Regions from separate parts of the Mesorhizobium sp. CO1-1-8 genome, predicted to be linked through region 3. Evidence: riboswitches for the same ligand, from Rfam matches in the RefSeq annotation. Region 3 holds a riboswitch; each other region holds the start of a gene.
What was found. Region 3 has a riboswitch for cobalamin ahead of LB558_RS12080 (CbtB domain-containing protein). Riboswitches for the same ligand answer to the same signal wherever they lie in the genome.
Positions count from the first base shown of each region.

Region 1: it holds a riboswitch for cobalamin, as region 3 does, so the genes downstream of both, LB558_RS14960 (aromatic ring-hydroxylating oxygenase subunit alpha) here and LB558_RS12080 (CbtB domain-containing protein) in region 3, are expected to answer to the same signal.
Region 2: it holds a riboswitch for cobalamin, as region 3 does, so the genes downstream of both, LB558_RS07425 (energy-coupling factor ABC transporter permease) here and LB558_RS12080 (CbtB domain-containing protein) in region 3, are expected to answer to the same signal.
Region 4: it holds a riboswitch for cobalamin, as region 3 does, so the genes downstream of both, bluB (5,6-dimethylbenzimidazole synthase) here and LB558_RS12080 (CbtB domain-containing protein) in region 3, are expected to answer to the same signal.

Region 1 covers NZ_JAIUGZ010000006.1:271,592-276,354, forward strand. Annotated here, with positions in the region: gene LB558_RS14940 (ABC transporter ATP-binding protein) at 1-732, shown strand, start outside; gene LB558_RS14945 (DUF680 domain-containing protein) at 809-1,051, opposite strand; gene LB558_RS14950 (DUF680 domain-containing protein) at 1,121-1,321, opposite strand; gene LB558_RS14955 (DUF680 domain-containing protein) at 1,393-1,590, opposite strand; cobalamin riboswitch at 2,100-2,302, shown strand; gene LB558_RS14960 (aromatic ring-hydroxylating oxygenase subunit alpha) at 2,416-3,663, shown strand; gene LB558_RS14965 (hybrid-cluster NAD(P)-dependent oxidoreductase) at 3,688-4,763, shown strand, end outside.
Region 2 covers NZ_JAIUGZ010000003.1:207,891-212,653, reverse strand. Annotated here, with positions in the region: gene LB558_RS07440 (SCO family protein) at 1-425, shown strand, start outside; gene LB558_RS07435 (hypothetical protein) at 470-661, shown strand; gene LB558_RS07430 (PepSY-associated TM helix domain-containing protein) at 746-2,146, shown strand; cobalamin riboswitch at 2,207-2,413, shown strand; gene LB558_RS07425 (energy-coupling factor ABC transporter permease) at 2,449-3,126, shown strand; gene LB558_RS33160 (methyltransferase domain-containing protein) at 3,415-3,660, shown strand; gene LB558_RS07415 (hypothetical protein) at 3,877-4,173, shown strand; gene LB558_RS07410 (methyltransferase domain-containing protein) at 4,704-4,763, shown strand, end outside.
Region 3 covers NZ_JAIUGZ010000005.1:104,935-109,697, forward strand. Annotated here, with positions in the region: gene cbiB (adenosylcobinamide-phosphate synthase CbiB) at 1-528, shown strand, start outside; gene cobO (cob(I)yrinic acid a,c-diamide adenosyltransferase) at 568-1,182, opposite strand; gene cobU (bifunctional adenosylcobinamide kinase/adenosylcobinamide-phosphate guanylyltransferase) at 1,184-1,699, opposite strand; gene LB558_RS12075 (CbtA family protein) at 1,692-2,483, opposite strand; gene LB558_RS12080 (CbtB domain-containing protein) at 2,499-2,678, opposite strand; cobalamin riboswitch at 2,714-2,909, opposite strand; gene LB558_RS12085 (MFS transporter) at 2,973-4,172, opposite strand; gene LB558_RS12090 (heparan-alpha-glucosaminide N-acetyltransferase) at 4,396-4,763, shown strand, end outside.
Region 4 covers NZ_JAIUGZ010000002.1:404,945-409,707, reverse strand. Annotated here, with positions in the region: gene LB558_RS05350 (pirin family protein) at 1-612, opposite strand, end outside; gene LB558_RS05345 (DUF2277 domain-containing protein) at 653-919, opposite strand; gene LB558_RS05340 (exodeoxyribonuclease VII small subunit) at 1,030-1,281, opposite strand; gene LB558_RS05335 (histone deacetylase family protein) at 1,285-2,211, opposite strand; cobalamin riboswitch at 2,390-2,572, shown strand; partial or broken gene bluB (5,6-dimethylbenzimidazole synthase) at 2,575-3,201, shown strand; gene LB558_RS05325 (hypothetical protein) at 3,372-4,355, opposite strand; gene LB558_RS05320 (TetR/AcrR family transcriptional regulator) at 4,644-4,763, opposite strand, start outside.

The DNA of each region.
Region 1 (4,763 bases), on a different contig from region 3:
GACCGCCTGCCCAAGGCGATGTCGGGCGGCCAGCGCCAACGCGTCGCCATCGGCCGCGCCATCGTGCGCAATCCGAAGGTGTTCCTGTTCGACGAGCCGCTTTCGAACCTTGATGCGGCGCTGCGCGTCGCGACCCGCATAGAGATCGCCAAGCTCAAGGAATCGATGCCCAACACAACCATGATCTACGTCACCCACGATCAGGTCGAGGCGATGACGCTGGCCGACCGCATCGTGGTGCTCAAGGACGGCCATATCGAACAGGTCGGCACGCCGATGGATCTCTACAAAAAACCCGGCAATCTGTTCGTTGCCCAGTTCATCGGCTCGCCGGCCATGAACATCCTGCCGGCGACCATCGACAAGACCGGAAATCCGACCGTCGTCAGCCATGTCGGCGGGCGCAAGGCAACCGTGCCGATCACGACGCCGGCTTCGGCGAAGGGTACCGCGGTGAGTTTCGGCGTGCGGCCGGAAGACCTGATCATCTCCAGCGGCGCTGACTATCTGTTCGAGGGGACGGTCGACTATGTCGAGCAACTCGGCGAGGTGCAGCTTGTCTATGTCGACATCGGCCGCGCCGACCTGCCGCTGGTGACCAAGCTGCCCGGCAATGTCGAGGTCAAGCGCGGCTCGACATTGCGGCTGAGCGCCAATGGCGAGGACCTGCATATCTTCGACGCGGATGGACGTTCTTTCGCGTTGCATGAAGTGGAAGCAAAGGCGGCTTAACCGCAACTACCGTCAGGCACAAGAAGAGGGGCGGGCCAGGCCCGCCGCTCTTTGACTTGGAGATCGACTTCGGTTGTTAGTTGTTGCCGAAGAGGTTGCGGTCGGCACCTTGCGGAGCAGACTTCTGGGTGGTGTCACCCGACGAGTTCAGCAGCTTCTCGACGAGGCCACCGCTGTTGCGGACCGAGCTCGTATGCGCGCTGTCAATCGAAGTAACCGCAGGCTGATTGGCGCCGTTGGAGCCAAAGTTGTCGCTGCCGGCGAAGGCACTGCCGGTGATGGCCAGAACGGCGGCGGCAGCAATAAGGATCTTGTTCATTTTAGTCTCCTGAATTCTGGATTTCGCCAGGACGGCAGACACAGCTGCCGTCGGTTGCGAAATTGGTTATTAGCGACCGAAGAGGTTACGGTCGCTGCCCTGAGTGGGCGTCTGGGCAGCCGGTTCCGAGGTCCTGGTGGAAGCCGTGTACGACTGGTCCACAGCGGCGGCAGGCTGATTGGAGCCGTTCGAACCGTAGTTGTCGCTGCCCGCGAAAGCGCTGCCGGTGATGGCCAGAACGGCGGCGGCAGCAATGAGGATCTTGTTCATCTTAAGTACTCCTGAATGTCTGAATTTCGCCAGGGCGGCGGGTGAGCCCGCCGTCGACTGGGAATCGGCTGTTAGTTGTTGCCGAAGAGGTTGTGGTCAGCACCCTGGGCAGGCGCCTGAGCAGCCGGTTCCGACTTCTTGGTCGAAGCGGTGTACGAGCTGTCGACAGCAGTGGCTGCCGCGGCGTCCGAACCGTAGTGGTCGCTACCAGCGAAGGCGCTGCCGGAAATGGCCAGAAGGGCTGCGGCAGTGAGAATGATCTTTTTCATTTTTGGTACTCCAGTATCGTCTTTTTTCCGTCCGTCTAGCGGCGTGTCTTGGAAATGAAATCGCGTCGTTCGGACAGCCCCGATGTGGGAGGCCAGCCCCGTCTTTTCCAATCACGAAGTTGTTCCGTGTGGACCATGAATCCACACCTTGAAATTGTGCCAAGGGATCTAGGGATAGATTTTTCTTCTTTATATCAGCGTGTTAGGTTTAACCACCCGATGGATCACTGACTGTTTCAAAGGCCCACCGTTCACACCGTCCTGCACGCACCGTCAACAGAAACGAACCGTTCGGTTCGATTTTAGGACAAGCTAATAGTCACTTTTCGAAACCGTTAGCCTTATTTGACCTCTGCCAAGGGTCGGATTCGGGAAGATCGCAGCCGGCAATGGGCCGCCCGGAGGCGGGCTTGCTGGTCCGCGACGATCTGCGGTAACGTTTCGCATGCCGTGTCGCGCCGCATGGATACGATGTCGTTTTCATGCCGACGGCGCGCCTGCGATCGTGGTTAGATCATATCATCTCAGGTGCCGCTTCGTGACGACGAGGCGGAGAATTGGGAAGCCGGTCAGAATCCGGCGCTGCCCCCGCAACGGTGGTGGAGTTCAAGTCGCAACGGGAGACCACTGGGCAATTGCCTGGGAAGGTGTCGCGATGGTCCGCAAGGACAACTCCAGAGCCCGGAAACCAGCCCGAGATTTTAGACTCGACTGATCGCGGTGGGCGGTCAAGAGGTGGATAACGCATGTCCTGCACACAGCCGGCCTGCGCTTCAATCCTTCCTCCATCACCACCAGTTCAGTCCTTAGAAACGAGGACAGGACATGGATATCCGCAACGACATGCTGAGGCTCCTGAAGGGGCGCCGGCAAGGCTTTTCGCTGGAGCAGCCCTTCTACACCGATCCAGACTACTTCAAGCTCGACATGGAGCTGATCTGGTATCGCGACTGGCTGTTCATCGGCCATGATTGCGAACTGCCGAAGCCAGGCAGCTACATCACCGTGCAGATCGGCGACTATCCGGTCGTCCTTGTCCGCGACCAGCACGGCAAGATCAACGCCTTCCACAATTCCTGCCGCCATCGCGGCAGCCGCGTGTGCAACACGGAGAAGGGCACAGCGGCAAAGCTCGTCTGCCCGTATCACCAGTGGACCTATGAGCTGGACGGCCGCCTGCTGTTTGCCCGCCAGATGGCCGACGGTTTCGACAAGAGTGATTTCGGCCTGAAGCCGGTCGCCTGCGAGAGCGCCGGCGGCTACATCTTCATCTGCCTGGCCAAGGAACCGGCGGATTTCGCGCCAATGCGGGCGATGATCGAACCCTATCTTTTGCCACACCGGTTGCGTGAAGCAAAGATCGCCTTCGAGAGCACGATCGTCGAGAAGGGCAACTGGAAGCTGGTCTGGGAAAACAACCGCGAGTGCTATCACTGCGCCGCCAATCACCCCGAGCTGTGCAAGACTTTCCCCGAGGCTCCGACCGTGACCGGCGTCCATGGCGCCGACAGCGACCCTGAAATGGTCGCGCACTGGGCCAAATGCGAGGCATCAGGCTTGCCGAGCAAATTCCGCATAGATCCGGCAGGGCAGTACCGCGCCACCCGCGCGCCGCTGCTGCGCGATGCCGTCAGCTACACCATGACGGGAAAACGGGCGGTCCAGAAGAACCTGTCCGACAGCGTTTCAACCGACCGCATCGGTTCCTTGCTGCTCTATCACTATCCGACGACCTGGAACCATATCCTCGGCGACCACGCCGTCACCTTCCGCGTGCTGCCGATCAGTGCCACGGAAACCGCGGTGACGACGAAATGGCTCGTCCACAAGGATGCGGTCGAAGGCGTCGACTACGACCTCGCTGAGCTCACCCATGTATGGACCGAGACCAACGACCAGGACCGCCGCATCGTCGAGGAAAACGCCTTCGGCATCCTGTCGCCGGCCTATGAACCAGGCCCCTATTCGGAGCTGCATGAGGGCGGCGTGATCCAGTTCGTCGAGTGGTACGCGTCGTTCATCGGGCCGCGCCTTGTCGAAGGTGGCCGGCCGGCCTTGCGCAGCGTCGCCTAGCCCAGGGACAAGAGGATGAATGCGATGACGGACCTTGGCCTCTATCGCCATCTGGACCAGATGACGCCCTGGAACGACAGGCTGCAGGTGCTGGAAGTGATCGGCGTCAGCGACGAAGCGCCTGACGTGAAGACCTTCACCTTCCGCTCCGACAACCAGACCTGGTTCCGCTACAAACCGGGCCAGTTCGTGACGCTGGAACTGCCGACATCGGACGGGCCGCTGATGCGCACCTACACGCTGTCGTCCTCGCCATCGCGGCCGTTCTCGATCGCGGTGACGGTGAAGGCGCAGGCGGGCAGCACCGGTACGCGCTGGATGTTCGATCATCTGACACCCGGTTCGCACCTCAAGGCCTACGGGCCGACCGGCGATTTTTCGCTGCACAGCCACCCGGCGGCCAAGTATCTGTTCATTTCGGCAGGATCCGGCGTGACTCCGATGATGTCGATGCTGCGCTGGCTGAACGACTGCGCGCCATGGACCGATGTCGGCTTCGTCAACTGCGCGCGCCGCCCGGAAGAGATCATTTTCCGCAAGGAGCTCGAGCTGCTCGGCAGCCGCATGCCTGGCCTGTCGCTCGGCTTCATGATCGAGGAGCGGTCGAGCCGCGAGGGCTGGTTCGGCCATATGGGCCGCATCGACGCGATCCGGCTGCCATTGCTGGCGCCCGATTTCCGCGAGCGCGAGATCTTCTGCTGCGGCCCCGATCCCTTCATGCGCGCCGTGCGCGGCATGCTGGACGCCGCCGGCTTCGACATGGCGAAATACCATCAGGAAAGCTTTGCTGCGCCTGCCGTGGAGGAGATCCCGGCGCCGTTCTCGCCGCCGGCGGAAGACGGCGCCGCTGCTGCCGTCGAGGCCGTGACACCGATCCGGTTCTCGCTTTCCGATGTCGATGCCGAATGCGTGGCCGGCCAGACCGTGCTGCAGACGGCACGCGCCTCGGGGGTGCGGATTCCCGCCGCCTGCGAGTTCGGCCTGTGCGGCACCTGCAAGGTGAGGAAGGTCGCGGGCGATGTCGAGATGAGCCACAATGGCGGTATCCTCGATCATGAAATCGAGGACGGTTTTATCCTCGCCTGTTGCTCGAAGCCGCT
Region 2 (4,763 bases), on a different contig from region 3:
TTCGGGGCAAGCCGTTCGTCATCTTCTTCGGCTTTACCCGCTGCCCCGAAGTGTGTCCGACGACGCTATGGGAAACGACGGAAGCGCTAAAGGGCTTAGGGCCTGAAGCCGACAAGCTTCGGGTGCTGTTCGTCTCCATCGATCCCATCCGAGACACGCCGAAATTCATGGCGCGCTACCTGCAATCGTTCGACAAGCACATCACCGGCCTGACGGGAACAGAAGCCGAAATCGCTGCCGTCGGGAAGGAGTACCGCATCTACTACAAGAGGGTGCCGACAGACGACGGCGACTACACAATGGACCACACGGCGACAATGTTTCTGATGGACGCCGATGGGCAGTTCGTGGGCACGATCTCCTACGGTGAGGAGATGGCGATGCGACTCCAGAAGCTACGCAAGCTCGTCGGAGCAGCAACATGAAGTCGGGCCACACCCAGATTTGCAGGCCATGGCTGGAGGTGGGCTTGACCTTCCTCATCGGCGCGGGGGCGGGCCTGGCCGTCTTTGTGTGGATCGTGACGCAATCCCCCGGATGGTCGCCTTTCTATCTCGACAACGACGGTCCGGGTGTCTTCGACGCCTTTGTGGCCGCGTGGCCGTTCGGCCAGGCCGCCATCCTCTTTCATCATGTGCTGCCCGGCATGGGCCGCGATTGAATAGGGGCGGCCGCGTCCGCGTGGCCGCCTCTTCCATCACGTTAGCAATGGCGGTCACAAGTCCGTCCTACCGGAGAATCATCGATGTCCACCGCAACGCTTGCGGCGCAGCTGGAAACCGCTGTCAGCACCCGGCTCTATCGCGCCATCTGGCGCTGGCACTTCTATGCCGGCCTCTATGTCATCCCGTTCCTGACTGTGCTCGCCTGTACCGGGCTGATCATGGTCTACGGCAACTCAATCGAAACCTTCCTCGGTGCCAAGCACTACGTAGGGCCAGGTGGCGAGCGTGCCTCTTATGAAGCACAGTCGGCGGCCGCCGTCGCCGCGATCCCCGCAGGCACGCTGAAGCTCATGGTCGTGCCACAGGAGGACGACCGAGCCACCGTTTTCATTGTTCAAGGCAACGGCAAGGACAATGTCGTCGCCGTCGATCCGCACGGGCCCAAGGTGTTGGACACGATCGCCAAGGACGACACCTGGTTCTACTGGGCCGACAACATACATGGCACCTTGCTGATGGGTGATGTTGGTGACCGGCTAATCGAAGTCGCGGCCGGTCTCGGTATCGTGCTGATCCTGACCGGTCTCTACATGTGGTGGCCGCGCAATAGCACCTCGCTCGCGCGAGCATTGTTGCCGAACCTGACGCAGGGCGGACGCAGCTTTTGGAAAAACCTGCACGTGTCGCTCGGATTCTACGTCTCGGTCGTTCTGCTTTTCTTTCTGCTCTCCGGCCTGTCATGGACCGGCATTTGGGGCGCCAAGATAGTTCAGGCCTGGAGCACGTTCCCTGCGGCCAAATGGGACAATGTCCCGCTTTCCGATAAGACCCATGCCGGCATGAACCATGGCGCGATGAAGGAAGTCCCCTGGACACTGGAGCAGACTCCAATGCCGAAGTCCGGCTCACAGGCGGGCACCGCCGGATTGGAAACGGGGACTGTCAATCTCGATACGGTTGCCGCCTACGCCCATGCCAACGGCTTTACCGAGCAGTTCCGCATCAACGCGCCGCAGGACGCGGGTGGCGTCTACACGGTTTCGGCCGACTCCATGAATGCCGACACCCATAATCCTTTTGGCGACCGTACCATCCATATCGATCGCTACAGCGGCAAGATTCTGGCCGACGTGCGCTTCGCCGACTATGGGTTGGCCGGCAAGGCGATGGCAGTCGGCATTGCCTTACACCAAGCCAATCTCGGGTGGTGGAATACTGCGCTCAACCTACTCTTTTGCCTCTCCGTCATCGCCATGGCGCTCTCGGGCGTCCTTATGTGGTGGAAGCGCAGGCCGGCGGGGCGGCTGGGCGCGCCTCTCTACCCCCGCAACTACAGGATCCCGGTAGCCGTCCTGGCGATCGCTATTGCGGTTTCCATCATCTTCCCGCTGACCGGACTGGGCATCCTGGCCTTTGCCATTATTGATTTCCTGTTGCCCAAGCGTCTGAAGGAGGCAGGTTTCCAGGCAGCGAGGGCTTGAGGACCGTCGACTGACACTCTCATTGACGAATGTGAGCTGGTAGAATGCCAGCCTCCTCGTCTCTCACTTGGTGCGCATGGTTTCCGAACGCACCCGTTCGGAAGTGGGAATGGGCAGGCCGAACCGGCCGAAACCCGACCGCCCCGCGACGTTATGCGAAGAGCAGCCTTTCGAGAAAGTCACTGGCGACCCGGTCGGGGAGCTGGGAAGACGAAAGGTCTCGGAGACGCTCGAGTCAGGAGACTGGCCGTGCGCATCGATCAACCCAAACGTCGTCGGGTGCGGCGGCAAAGGAGAACGATATGCATATCGAACCTGGACTTGTGAGCGATTCAAAGATCTGGTTGAGCTACCTCACCGCCGCTGGCGCTGGCGCCTACTCGATCAAGCTTGCCTGGCGCAGCGTGACGGAGAGCGGCCCCTTGCCACTCCTCCTGCGCAGCTTCATGACGACGGCTCTTGTATTCTGCTTTTTCGAGGTGTTGCCGCACTATTCCGTCGGCGTTTCGGAGGTGCATCTGATCCTCGGTTCGACGTTGTTTCTGATCTTTGGCGCCGCGCCTGCAGCGATCGGATTGGCCCTAGGCCTGCTGGCCCAGGGCCTGTTCTTTGCCTCGTTCGATCTCCCTCAGTACGGGATGAACATAACGACGCTGCTCGTACCGCTCTTTGGACTGACAGCCTTGGCGGGCAGGATCATCGCGCCGGCGACGCCCTATATCGACCTGAAGTACAGACAAGCCCTGGCGCTCTCGACCAGCTACCAAGCCGGTATCGTCGCATGGGTCGCATTCTGGGCGCTCTATGGACAGGGTTTCGGTGCTGACAACGTCCATTCCATTGCAGCGTTCGGCGGAGCATACATGCTGGTGATAATCGTCGAACCGCTCGCCGACCTCGCCGTTCTGGCATGCGCCAGAACTGTTGTCGCTCTGCGCGGCAGCGCTTTCATCGAACGTCGGCTCTACAATCCGGCTTGATCGATTTTACTAAAGGGGATCGTCTCCGGATTGAAATGGCGGCAGGCATTCCTGCCGCCATTTCGCGTCAATCGATTGGTCTGGTGATCCCCCCACAATGTCGAAATTTTTCTTTAGCTCCCGCCGCAACCCTGCGCATGGACTGAGTGAGAACTATGTCGATGCCTTCGCGGGGGCGGGTTAGTAGATCCACGGCACCGATGATGGTCGCGCTGGACAGTCTCGTCATTTGCCTGACACTGCTGACCCAGTATTGCGCCAGCCTGCAGGGGAAGTGGATGTGATGATGTGGGAACAGCACACGATTCTGGAAGGCAAAGTTCACGTCTATGGGCGTTGCCGCGACTTCTCCAGGACGCGGCATTCGTCTGCGGTGTTGATCGCTCACAGGATGTGGTGAGCGCTGCCGCCCGCCAGTTCGGTGATGCAGTGCGCGCCGGACGAGCCGAGTTCCGCGTCGGGACGGTCGAAAAACTGCCCTTGCCGGATGCCACATTCGACAAAGCCCTCAGCGTCCACACAGTATACTTCTGACAGAGCCTTAGAGCTGGATCCGCGGAGCTCGCACGAGTTCTCGCGCCGGGTGGGCGATTCGTGTTGGGCTTCCTTCCAAGGCGTATATGGACCGGATGAACATGCCAGAAGATATCTTTACCTCGCGCGAGCCGGACGAGGTCATTGCAGCCTTGCAAGATGCCGGGTTCAGCGACACCGAGGTACGAAGGCCGAACTCGGAAACGGAATGGCTCGTTGCGACAGGTGTGCGAAGATGAGCTGACCACGCGGAGCAAAATTCGAGCGATCCATGGCGGCTTGCCGAGGAAGATCATCGGCCGCGTTTTTTTCGATGGCATGAGTGGCGGTTCTCCGCCTCGGCTACCCAACATCCTGACCACGATCGCCGTACTTATAGGTGAGGCCAATCCGCACTTCGTTTATCGACAGATCGGCGCCGAAGGGAGTAAATATGCTTCTATCGGCACGCTCGGTCCCAAAATCGGTATAGCGATATTCAGCACGTCCAATCAGGCCATCCGTAAAAGTTAGGTGACACCCGCACCGATTGCCGATCCGGGCTAGGCATTCTCGATTCAGCGCCGCTGACAGTGTTGTCGACATCATATTTGCGAACGCAACGGTTTTGGAACCACGGCACGAATAAGGCCACCCAGCTGGCGGATTGGCTGCCAGGGAACTAACGCCTGTGAGTTCAGTCGGCTCGCTGTTTTCAACTCTTGTCAAAGCGATTTAGAGACGCGATACCGCCAGCAAGTTAGAAATGCGACAGTGATGCGCCTACCTGGCACGACCTAAGCGCCCGATCGGGCGTCAGCTGGTCGGGATTGCACAGCCCGATCGGGGGCGATCAATCTTGGCTTCTTCGGCTTTAGCTTTGAGAGCCTGTCGACGCACAGACCCGAGGAAACGGGATGCGCGACGGCCAGCTTGAGAACCGACTGGGCCAAGCTCCTGACCTCGATGGACTTGATCTTGAGCATCGGATCGGGCACGTGGTTGGTCGTCCGCGCCAGCCACCACCGGTTACATCACATAGCGGACAACCAGGAATCTGTCCGCTGCAGCCTATCATGGATATCTCTCTCTGGCTGGCGCACAAGCGGCGCGCGCTCACCCTT
Region 3 (4,763 bases):
GAGAGCCTGGCCGAGAATTTTTCCGACGGCATCGTCGCCCCTGCCTTCTGGACCGGCGTCGGCGGCCTGGCCGGCGGCGCCGCCTACAAGGCCGCCAACACCGCCGATTCGATGATCGGCCACCGCACCCCGCGCCACGAGGCGTTCGGCTGGGCGGCGGCGCGCTTCGACGACTGGATCAACCTGCCGGCGTCGCGGCTGACGGCGCTGCTGATCGTGCTCGCGGCGTTCTTCGTCAAAGGCGCTGATGCGAAAAATGCCTGGCATGCGGTATGGCGCGACGCGAAAAAACACCGCTCGCCCAATGCCGGCTGGCCGGAAGCGGCGATGGCCGGTGCGCTCGGCCTGGCGCTCGCCGGGCCGCGCAGCTACGGCGGCGTGCTGGTCGACGACGTCTTCATGGGCGAAGGCGGCCGCCGCGAAGCCGACAGCCTCGACATCAGGCAAGCGCTGAAACTCTATCGCGTCGCCGACTATCTGCTGATCGCGCTGTTTGGGTTGGTTTCGGTCATCGTTATCGTGGTGTGACCCACTTTACCCTCCCCTTGTGGGGAGGATAAGAAGCGTTCAGAACTCGATCCCCTGCTGAGCCTTCACGCCTGCGGAAAAATGGTGCTTGGTAACGCCCATCTCGGTGACCAGGTCGGCGGCCTCGACCAGCGCCGGCTTGGCGTTGCGGCCGGTGACGACGACATGCAGGCCCTCGCGCCGCGCTTTCAACGCTGCAACCACCTTGTCGAGATCGAGGTAGTCGTAGCGTAAGGCAATGTTCAGTTCGTCCAGCACCAGCAGGCTGATCGACGGATCGGCCATCAGTTCGAGCACCTTGGCCCACGCGGCTTCGGCGGCGGCGATGTCACGCTTCAGATCCTGCGTTTCCCAGGTGAACCCCTCGCCCATCGCGTGCCAGACGACGCGGTCTCCGAAGGCAGCAAACGCGTCCTTCTCGCCGGTGTGCCATTTGCCCTTGATGAACTGGACGACACCGACACGCTTGCCGTAGCCGAGCATGCGCAGCGCCAGCCCGAAGGCAGCCGTGCTCTTGCCCTTGCCGGGACCGGTGTTGACGATCAGCAACCCCTTCTCGACCGTCTTGCTCGCCACTTCGGCATCCTGCACCGCCTTGCGCTTGGCCATCTTGGCGCGGTGGCGTTCTTCGTCCTTATCGTCGATGTCGGTCATGTCATTTCACCTTGAGCGGCAGCCCCGCCACCATCAGCAGCACCGTATCGGCGACAGCGGCGACCTGCTGGTTGAGCCGACCGGCGGCATCGCGAAACCGGCGCGCCAGTGCATTTTCCGGCACGATGCCTTGTCCGACCTCATTGGACACCACGAACCAGGGTCCCCGCGGCCGCGACAGCACCTCCGCCAAGCGCCGGCATTCAAGGTCGAAATCGTGTTCGGCCAGCATATGGTTGGTCAGCCACAGCGTCAGGCAGTCGACGAGCACCGGCCGATCCTCCGGCAAGGCAGCAAGCGTACCGGCGAGATTGAGCGGTGCGTCGATGGTCGTCCAGCCTTCGCCGCGCCGCGATCGGTGCAGCGCGATGCGCTCGCGCATCTCGTCATCATAGGCTTGCGCCGTGGCGACATAGGTCCAGGGCGGCGGCAAGGCGGTCGCCAAAATTTCGGCGTGCACACTCTTGCCGGAGCGCGCACCGCCGATGAGGAAGGTCAGTGTCTTGCGATCAGGCAAAGCTGTCGCGCAGGCTGGTCGCGGTGCCGGTGAAGCGGCCGCGCACCACGCCGACGACCGCGCCGAGCACCAGCCAGAACACCAGATTGGTGACGGTCACCGCCACCACGAACTGGTGATGCAGCCCTTCCGGAATCGCCGTCTCGTAACTGTCGGGCTGCGGTGCACCGACAACATGCGGTGCGACGATCAAAAGGACGGCAAGGATCGCCAGCGGCAGCGACTTTCGGAAAGCGATCAGGCCGAGACCGGCAGCGGTTGCCGCCACCGTTGCCCACCACCAGATCTGGCGCTGGGTGAGATCGGCGGCCGGCATGGCCGGCAGTTCCGGCGGCAGGCCGAGGCCCGGCGCCAGCGTGAACACGGCAAAGCCGGCCAGGCCCCAGAACACGCCCTGGCGCCAACCGCCGATGCCGCCAGCGAATTCGGAAACCGCGACCAGGATCAGCGCGAAGCCGATGCCGGTGACGATGTTGGCAAGCACGCTGAAGGCGAAACGCTCGAAACCGTCTGCCGGCGCCCAGCCTTCGTCTGCCGGAGCGGCTTCCGCCGCCGGGGCGGCAGAGCTCATGGTATCTCCCGCCGGAGCAGTTGTGCTCATCGCATTGCTATCCGTTGCGGCCGGAGCGGCATGGTCATGGTGATGCCCGCCGCCCGCCTGTTCGTAGACTTCGGCCTTCAGGATCAGCGGCACGGTGGCATAGGCCTGCAGGCAGGCGAGAACGACGCCGGCCACGAGCCCTGCGGTCGCCGCGATGAACACGACGTTGCGAAACAGATTCATGATGTCAGCCCCTCGTCAGTGACAAGGAAACGCCATCGAATGGCGATAGTCGTGAGCCGCGTTGTGGACCGCATCGATATGCGAGAAGCCGACAAAGCCTATCACGAAAATGCCTAGCAGCGCGGCAAGCGCGAGCTGCATGAAGCGCGACTGCGAGGAGACGGAGGCGCCGAGGGAGACGGAAGCGGTAGTCATGTCTTGTCCTTTCGCCCTCCACCCGAGGGCATCGAAGTCAGTTTCCTGTCGCCGGCAGGTCTCCTGGCTCACGGATCAGCGTCCTTCCCCACCTTCCCGAAGAAAAATCTTCAGTGGCATATGGAGAGGACTACCGCACACAGTTGCGGGGGCAGCCACGGCATTGGGCGAATTCGCCCTCACCGCATTCCCTCTTGGCTCCAAAATGGAACCGGCGACACTGGTGACTATAGGCAGAATCCTCGCCCCCGGCAAACCAAATTCCGCCGGCGACCATTGCGAATGCGCCATGGGTCAAAGCGATTTCGGCAGATAGCGCCACGTCACAAAGCCGCAGACCGCCGCCAGCAGGCCGAGCGTGACGAACACCGAGCCCAGGCCGAAGAAGGCCAGCACCACCGAATAGACCAGCGGCGGCGTCAGCTCGGAAAAGTCGAGATAGGTGCGGTAGACCGCCGCCATCTGCGATCTTTCGTAGGAGCGCACCGAGCGCATGAAGGCGGTCGAGCCGAGTGCGTCGAGCGCAATGGTGAAGAAGGCGCCGCAGAGCAGGAAGGCGCCGGTAAGCAGCGGCACGGTTTCGCCAACGAAACCCGCCGCAAGCAGCGCGGCCGACATCGCGAAATAGGCGAATGTCATGGTCCCGCGGCCGCCAAAGCGCTTTCCTGCCTTGCCCCAGAAAATCGCCATGAACAAAAGCGCGTTGCCGGCCGAAACCAGCAGGCCGCCGGCCAGCTTGCCCTCACCCGTAACGACCATGAACAGCGGCCCATAGACAAAGAACGTCGTCCAGAAACAGGAGCGCCCAAAGGCGATCAGCCAGGCCAGCCTGAGCCTGGGCTGCGCGACGAAGCGGCCGATATTGGCGAGCGGGTTGACTGGTCGCGTCTTGCCCGGGCGGATCGACGGGTTGTCGCCGAGCCGGTAGGTCCAGAACAGTGCCAGCAGGGCTAACGCGAACACCGCGACCGCACCATGCGCGGCATAGACGCCGAAGCGCGTGTAGAGGAAGATGCCTAGCGTCGGCCCGCCGGTCCAGGCCAGCATCGACCACGCCATGCGCAGCGATTCGGCCTGCATGAAGTCGGTCTTGCGGATGTGGTCCATGATGTAGAGGTTGAGCGTGATCGACAGCGCGCTGGCGCCCATCACCCGGCACAGCATGCCGGCCAGTTGCCCGGCAAGCGTGTCGGTGACGAAGAACAGCGAGCCGATGGCCAGCAGGCAGGCGCCTGATGTGTAGACCCAGCGGCGGGCAAAGCGGCGGATCAGCATCGGCATGAACAATGTCACCGACAGGCCGAGCATCGCCACCACGGTGTAGAGGATCGAGACGATCTGCTCGTTGTGCAGGATCTCATAGGCCTGGATCGGGATGACGCTCGACACCGTGGCGCGAGCAAAGGATTCAACCGCATAGAGCGAGGCGAAGGTGCGCGCGTCCGCGGCCTTGAGGGCCGGTAACCAGATCGGATGGCGCACATGGGTGGACATTGCTTTCCCCGAAGCAGATTCACCGGGTCAAATCTGCCGTGGCGACCCCAGCGCCAATAAGAGGAAACCGACGTGCATCCGGCAAAAGCGAAGCCGGCCAAAGGCTTCCCGGCACTGGCCCAATGCCACGGCTGATCCGGCGTAATCGGCAGAGTTACCGGTCTTCTTTTGTCCGGGGCAACCGTGATAGTCCTCCAGCAGGGCTGAATCAGAATGCGAGACCATGAGCATCCAAACGCCGACCGCACCCGTTCAGGATCGACCAAAGCGCATCGTCGCCATCGACATTGTGCGCGGCATCGCGCTGATCGCCATGGCAAGCTACCATTTCACCTGGGATCTGGAGTTCTTCGGCTACACCGATCCCGGCCTGACCGCCTTCGGCTGGTGGAAGATCTACGCGCGCTGCATAGCCTCGACCTTCCTGTTCCTGGTTGGCGTCAGCCTGTACCTCGCCCATGGCCGACAAATCCGCTGGAACGGCTTCTGGAAGCGGTTTGCCATGGTCGCCGGAGCGGCGATCGCGATTTCGGTCGTCACCCGCATCGCCACCCCGGACGGCTTCATCTTCTTCGGCATCTTGCACGAGAT
Region 4 (4,763 bases), on a different contig from region 3:
TTTCACGCTGGCGCCGGGCGCCAGGCGCAGGTCGGCGTAGAGCGTCTCCGAGTCGGCTCTGACCGGGGACCGCAACCCCTGGAAATCGCCGATGATGATGCGCCCGTTGACGCCTTCGGCATCGATCTCGGGAAGCCTGAGCGCTCCTGTGTTCTCGAACACAGGAGCCACCTCTTCCTTGTCGTCCGGCAGCGCCAGCCATGTCTGCAGGCCGGATACCGACATCGGCGCGCCACGCAGTTCCTCCGGCGTACGCTCCGAATGGACGATGCCGCGGCCGGCGGTCATCAAATTCACGTCGCCGGGCTGAATGACCATTTCGGTGCCGAGTGAGTCGCGGTGCCGGATCTTGCCGTCGAACAGATAGGTGACTGTCGACAGTCCGATATGCGGATGCGGACGGACGTCGAGCGCCTGGCCGGCCCGCAGGATCGCGGGACCCATGCGGTCGAAGAAGATGAACGGCCCGACCAGCCGCCTTTTTGCCGTCGGCAGGGCACGGCGCACCTGAAAACCACCGATGTCCTTGGCGTTCGGGATGACCATCAGCTCGATCTGGTCGCTGGCAAAGGCGTCGCCTGCCTCAGGGTCTTTCCCGGGGAAGAAGCTCATGGAATCTCCTTGTCAGCGTCCAATGGCTGCTTTGACGGCATTAGGCGAACCGGATGGCTGCCTTTGCCCGCAGCTTGGCCGCCACCTCTTCGCGATTACGCGGATGCTGATGGGTTTCCAGGGAATCGAGCAGTTCGCGCGCCGAGGCCGCGATGGCTTCGACGGCATGGTCGAAGGCGTGCTGGTTCTGCTTCGAGGGCCGCGTCGTTCCGCTCAGCTTGCGGACGAACTGAAGAGCCGCGTCGCGCACCTCGTCATTGGTTGCCGGTGGATCAAAATTGAACAGGGTCTTGATGTTTCTGCACATCGCTTCCGTATCTCCTCTTGTCCTTGAGCTGTTTCAATCGGAACGAGTCATATCCTCGATCATGATCATGTCCAAAAACCGGTGAGGCGAGCCATCGTTCGGACCGGGCCTCAATCCGCGTCGAGTGGCTCCGTTCCAACCGGCTTGCCGTCGCGCGACAGCCTGATCTTCTCGACCTTGTCCTCGGCGGCCTTCAGCAGCCGATCGCAATGCGCCTTCAGCGCCTCGCCACGTTCATAGATCCGGATCGACTGGTCGAGCGGCACGTCGCCACGCTCCAGATCATCGACGATCTTCTCCAGCGCATCGAGTGCCTGCTCGAAGCTCATCGCCTTGACGTCTTCGTTGGTCTCACCAGCCATCATTCATCCTTTCATCAGTCGCCCGACATGGGCGGCGACCGAAAATGCCAATCCCTGCAGATCGTAGCCGCCCTCGAGCAGGCTGACGAGCCGGTTGCCGCTGTGGCGTGCGGCGCGCTGCATCAGCTGGCCGGTCGCCCAGTCGAAATCATCCTCGGTCAGATTGATTTCGGCCAGGGGATCGCGGTGATGCGCGTCGAACCCCGCCGAAATGATAATCAGGTCGGGCGCGAAATTGTCGAGCGCGGGCAGGACGCGCGACAGGAAGGCATCGCGAAACACCTCGCTGCCGGTCTGCGGCGCCAAAGGCGCGTTGACGATGTTGCCGGCGCCCGTTTCGTTCTTCGCTCCGGTGCCGGGATAAAGCGGCATCTGGTGTGTCGAGCAATAGAGCACCGACGGATCGTTCCAGAAAATATCCTGCGTGCCATTGCCGTGATGCACGTCCCAATCGACGATGGCGACGCGCTCGACACCGTGTTTCTTCTGCGCATAGCGCGCCGCGATCGCCGCCGTGTTGAACAGGCAAAAGCCCATCGCCGTGGTTTTTTCGGCGTGGTGGCCAGGCGGCCGGGCGGCGACGAAGACATTGTCGGCGCGGCCCGAAAAGACGTCATCAACGGCGGCGTTGGCGGCGCCGATCGCGGTGATCGCCGCTTGCCAGCTCTTCGGACTGGCAGTGGTGTCGGCATCGATGCGGGCAATCCCCTCGTCGGGGATGGCGGCGCGCACGCGGGCGACGAAATCGGCGGGATGCGCGTAGAGGATGGTGGCCTCGTCGCCTTCCGGCGCCTGGATACGATCGAGCCCGGCAAAGGCTTCCTCATCGAGCACGCGCTCGATGGCACGCAGGCGGTCGGGCCGCTCGGGATGTCCGGGCGGCGTGAGATGCTCGAGGAAGATCGGATGGGTGTAGAGACGGGTGGTCATCGTCCTAATCTAGTGACCCGGATCGACAAAGGCCATGCACGGGCGGCCGATGACTGGGGAAAATCGCGACTGCGTCCATTCGCGTCGCCGCAGGCATTGGCCTCGCCGGCGCTTCGGCGTAAGGTCCCTGGTACTGCCTGGTGCCCGCCTGTCTGTTTGTTTTAGCCGCATTCTGCGACGCCAAGTGATTCCACTTGGCTGCAAATGCTCTGGCGGGAGAATCGGGAACACGGTTGAACTCCGTGGCGTGCCCAACGCTGTGAGGGGGACCGCGCCGGTAAATGCCACTGTCGATGACGGGAAGGCACCGGACGCGGGTTGATCCCGAGCCAGAAGACCGGCCTGGCAGGCATCGTCATCCGCATGGTCAGGCGGGTGGCATGGATTGCAATCGCAAGGGGACGAGCGATGCCGGAACATATGACCGCTGCCATTGACGATGGATTTGACCAGAATGCGCGCGATGCGGTCTATCGCGCCATGTTCACGCGGCGTGACGTGCGCAGCCATTTCCTGCCCACCGCGATCGATGACGACGTGCTGGCGCGGCTGCTGCTTGCTGCCCATCACGCGCCATCGGTCGGCTTCATGCAGCCATGGAATTTCATTGTCATTCGTGACATCGAGCGACGCGAAAGGGTGCGCGACCTGTTCCTGGCCGCGCGCGAGCAGGAACTGCCGGCGATCGAGGCGGAAAAACAGGCGCTGTACCGCAAGCTCAAGCTGGAAGGCATCTGCGAGAGCGCGCTCAACATCTGCATCACCTGCGATCGGCAGCGCTCGAAGGGTTCGCCGCTGGGACGCTGGCACAATCCGGAGATGGATCTCTACAGCACCGTCTGCGCGGTGCAGAATTTCTGGCTGGCCGCGCGTGCCGAGGGCGTTGGCGTCGGCTGGGTGAGCATCATCGAGGCTGCGGCGCTAAGGCGGCTGTTGGCCATTCCGGATCACGTAACGCCGGTCGCCTATCTCTGCGTCGGCCGTGTTTCCGAGTTCGCTCCCAAACCGGACCTTGAAACGCACGGCTGGGGACGGCGGCTGCCGCTGCCGGAGCTGATCATGAGCGAGACTTTTTCCGGGCAAGGCGAGACACAGCTCAAATCCACCGTGGCGCGCCTCAACACCGTTTCTGCCGCACCAGACACCATCCGCCCAGCCGATCAGGGTGTCGCGCCGGCCGTGCCCCAGCGCGAACCGCCGAAGGAGGCCAGCGCCTTGTCCTTGAGCTCCCTGAACTTCGACGACGCCTCGGCCAGCCGGGCGTCCCAGGCCGGATCCGGCATCTGGCCCGCGATGGTCTTGAAATAGACCTGCATCAGGCAGGCGATGGCAAAGGGTTCAATGAACGCCGCCTTGAATGCCCAGGCGAAGACGATGGCGAGCACAAAAGCCCACCCGGCGAGTTGGCCAGGCATCAGGAACAGAATCGCACCGGCAGGCGCCAGCATCATCAGAAAGATGATGAACGACACGCCCCACATGATGACCGCCAGCCAGACGGCGTTCTTGACCATGACCTTGCCGTTCTGGGCATAGAGCACGACGCCTTGGCGCGCCGTCTCGAAGGGCGAGGCTGAATTGATGCGGATGTTGTAGCCGAGGATGATCTCGTCGACATAGGTCAGCGACAGGCGGATCACCGTATTGATGAAGGAGACCAGGCCGCTCAGGCCCGGGATCGGCAGGAAGGCGGCGATACCGCCGAGCACGCCGGTGATGGCGCCGATGGCACCCTTGACGAGTTGGTCGACGGCGAAAAGGATGTTGGCCTCGGCAAAACGCTGGGTGACGATATCCTTGGCATAGGCGATCTGATCCTGACCGCCGGGAATGTCGCGGCCGTCGATCAGATGAACCATGACGGCGATGTGGCCGGCCTTGACGATATAGAGGATGTATTCGCGGATCCAGTAGACCGCGATCGAGACGATACCGAAACCGACCACCCCACCCCACAGGGCAAAGGACGGCGACCCGTCGGGATCAGTGGAGATATGGCCGACGCCATAGCCGACCGAAGCGCCGGTGCCGGTCGCCATGATGTAGGCCAGCGTGATGCCGAAATAGACGATCATGCGAAAGACGATGAAAGGCCAGGTCCGCATCATGATGGACACCGACCGGCCGACCTCAAAATCCCACATGTGCCCCGAATCTCCGCCTCAGAGATGGTGGAAGAGGATGAACTCAACCCGGCGATTGTCAATCGCCGGCCCCTGACGCCAAAGGGCGACGAATTTGGGGTAACGGTTTCTTTCGGAGCCTTTCGCCGGCGCGGTGGCTGACGAGCATCAAACGAAAAACCCGCCTGTGCGGCGGGTCACTGGCGCAAATCAGCACCATGGACGAATATGTACCTTAGCTGAGGGCACGGTGTCAAGAAAAAATTCCTATCGCGAACAGCTGCCGGCACGAAAGCTCCGGTGGAAACTTCAATTCGACTGCGGATCCGGCTTCTTGAGCAGGCCTTCGAGCAGTTGCTTGAACGCCGTCACCACCTTCTTCGACGTCGCTTCGGGGTCGTTCGAATTGGCGATCCGTTGCGCTGCCTG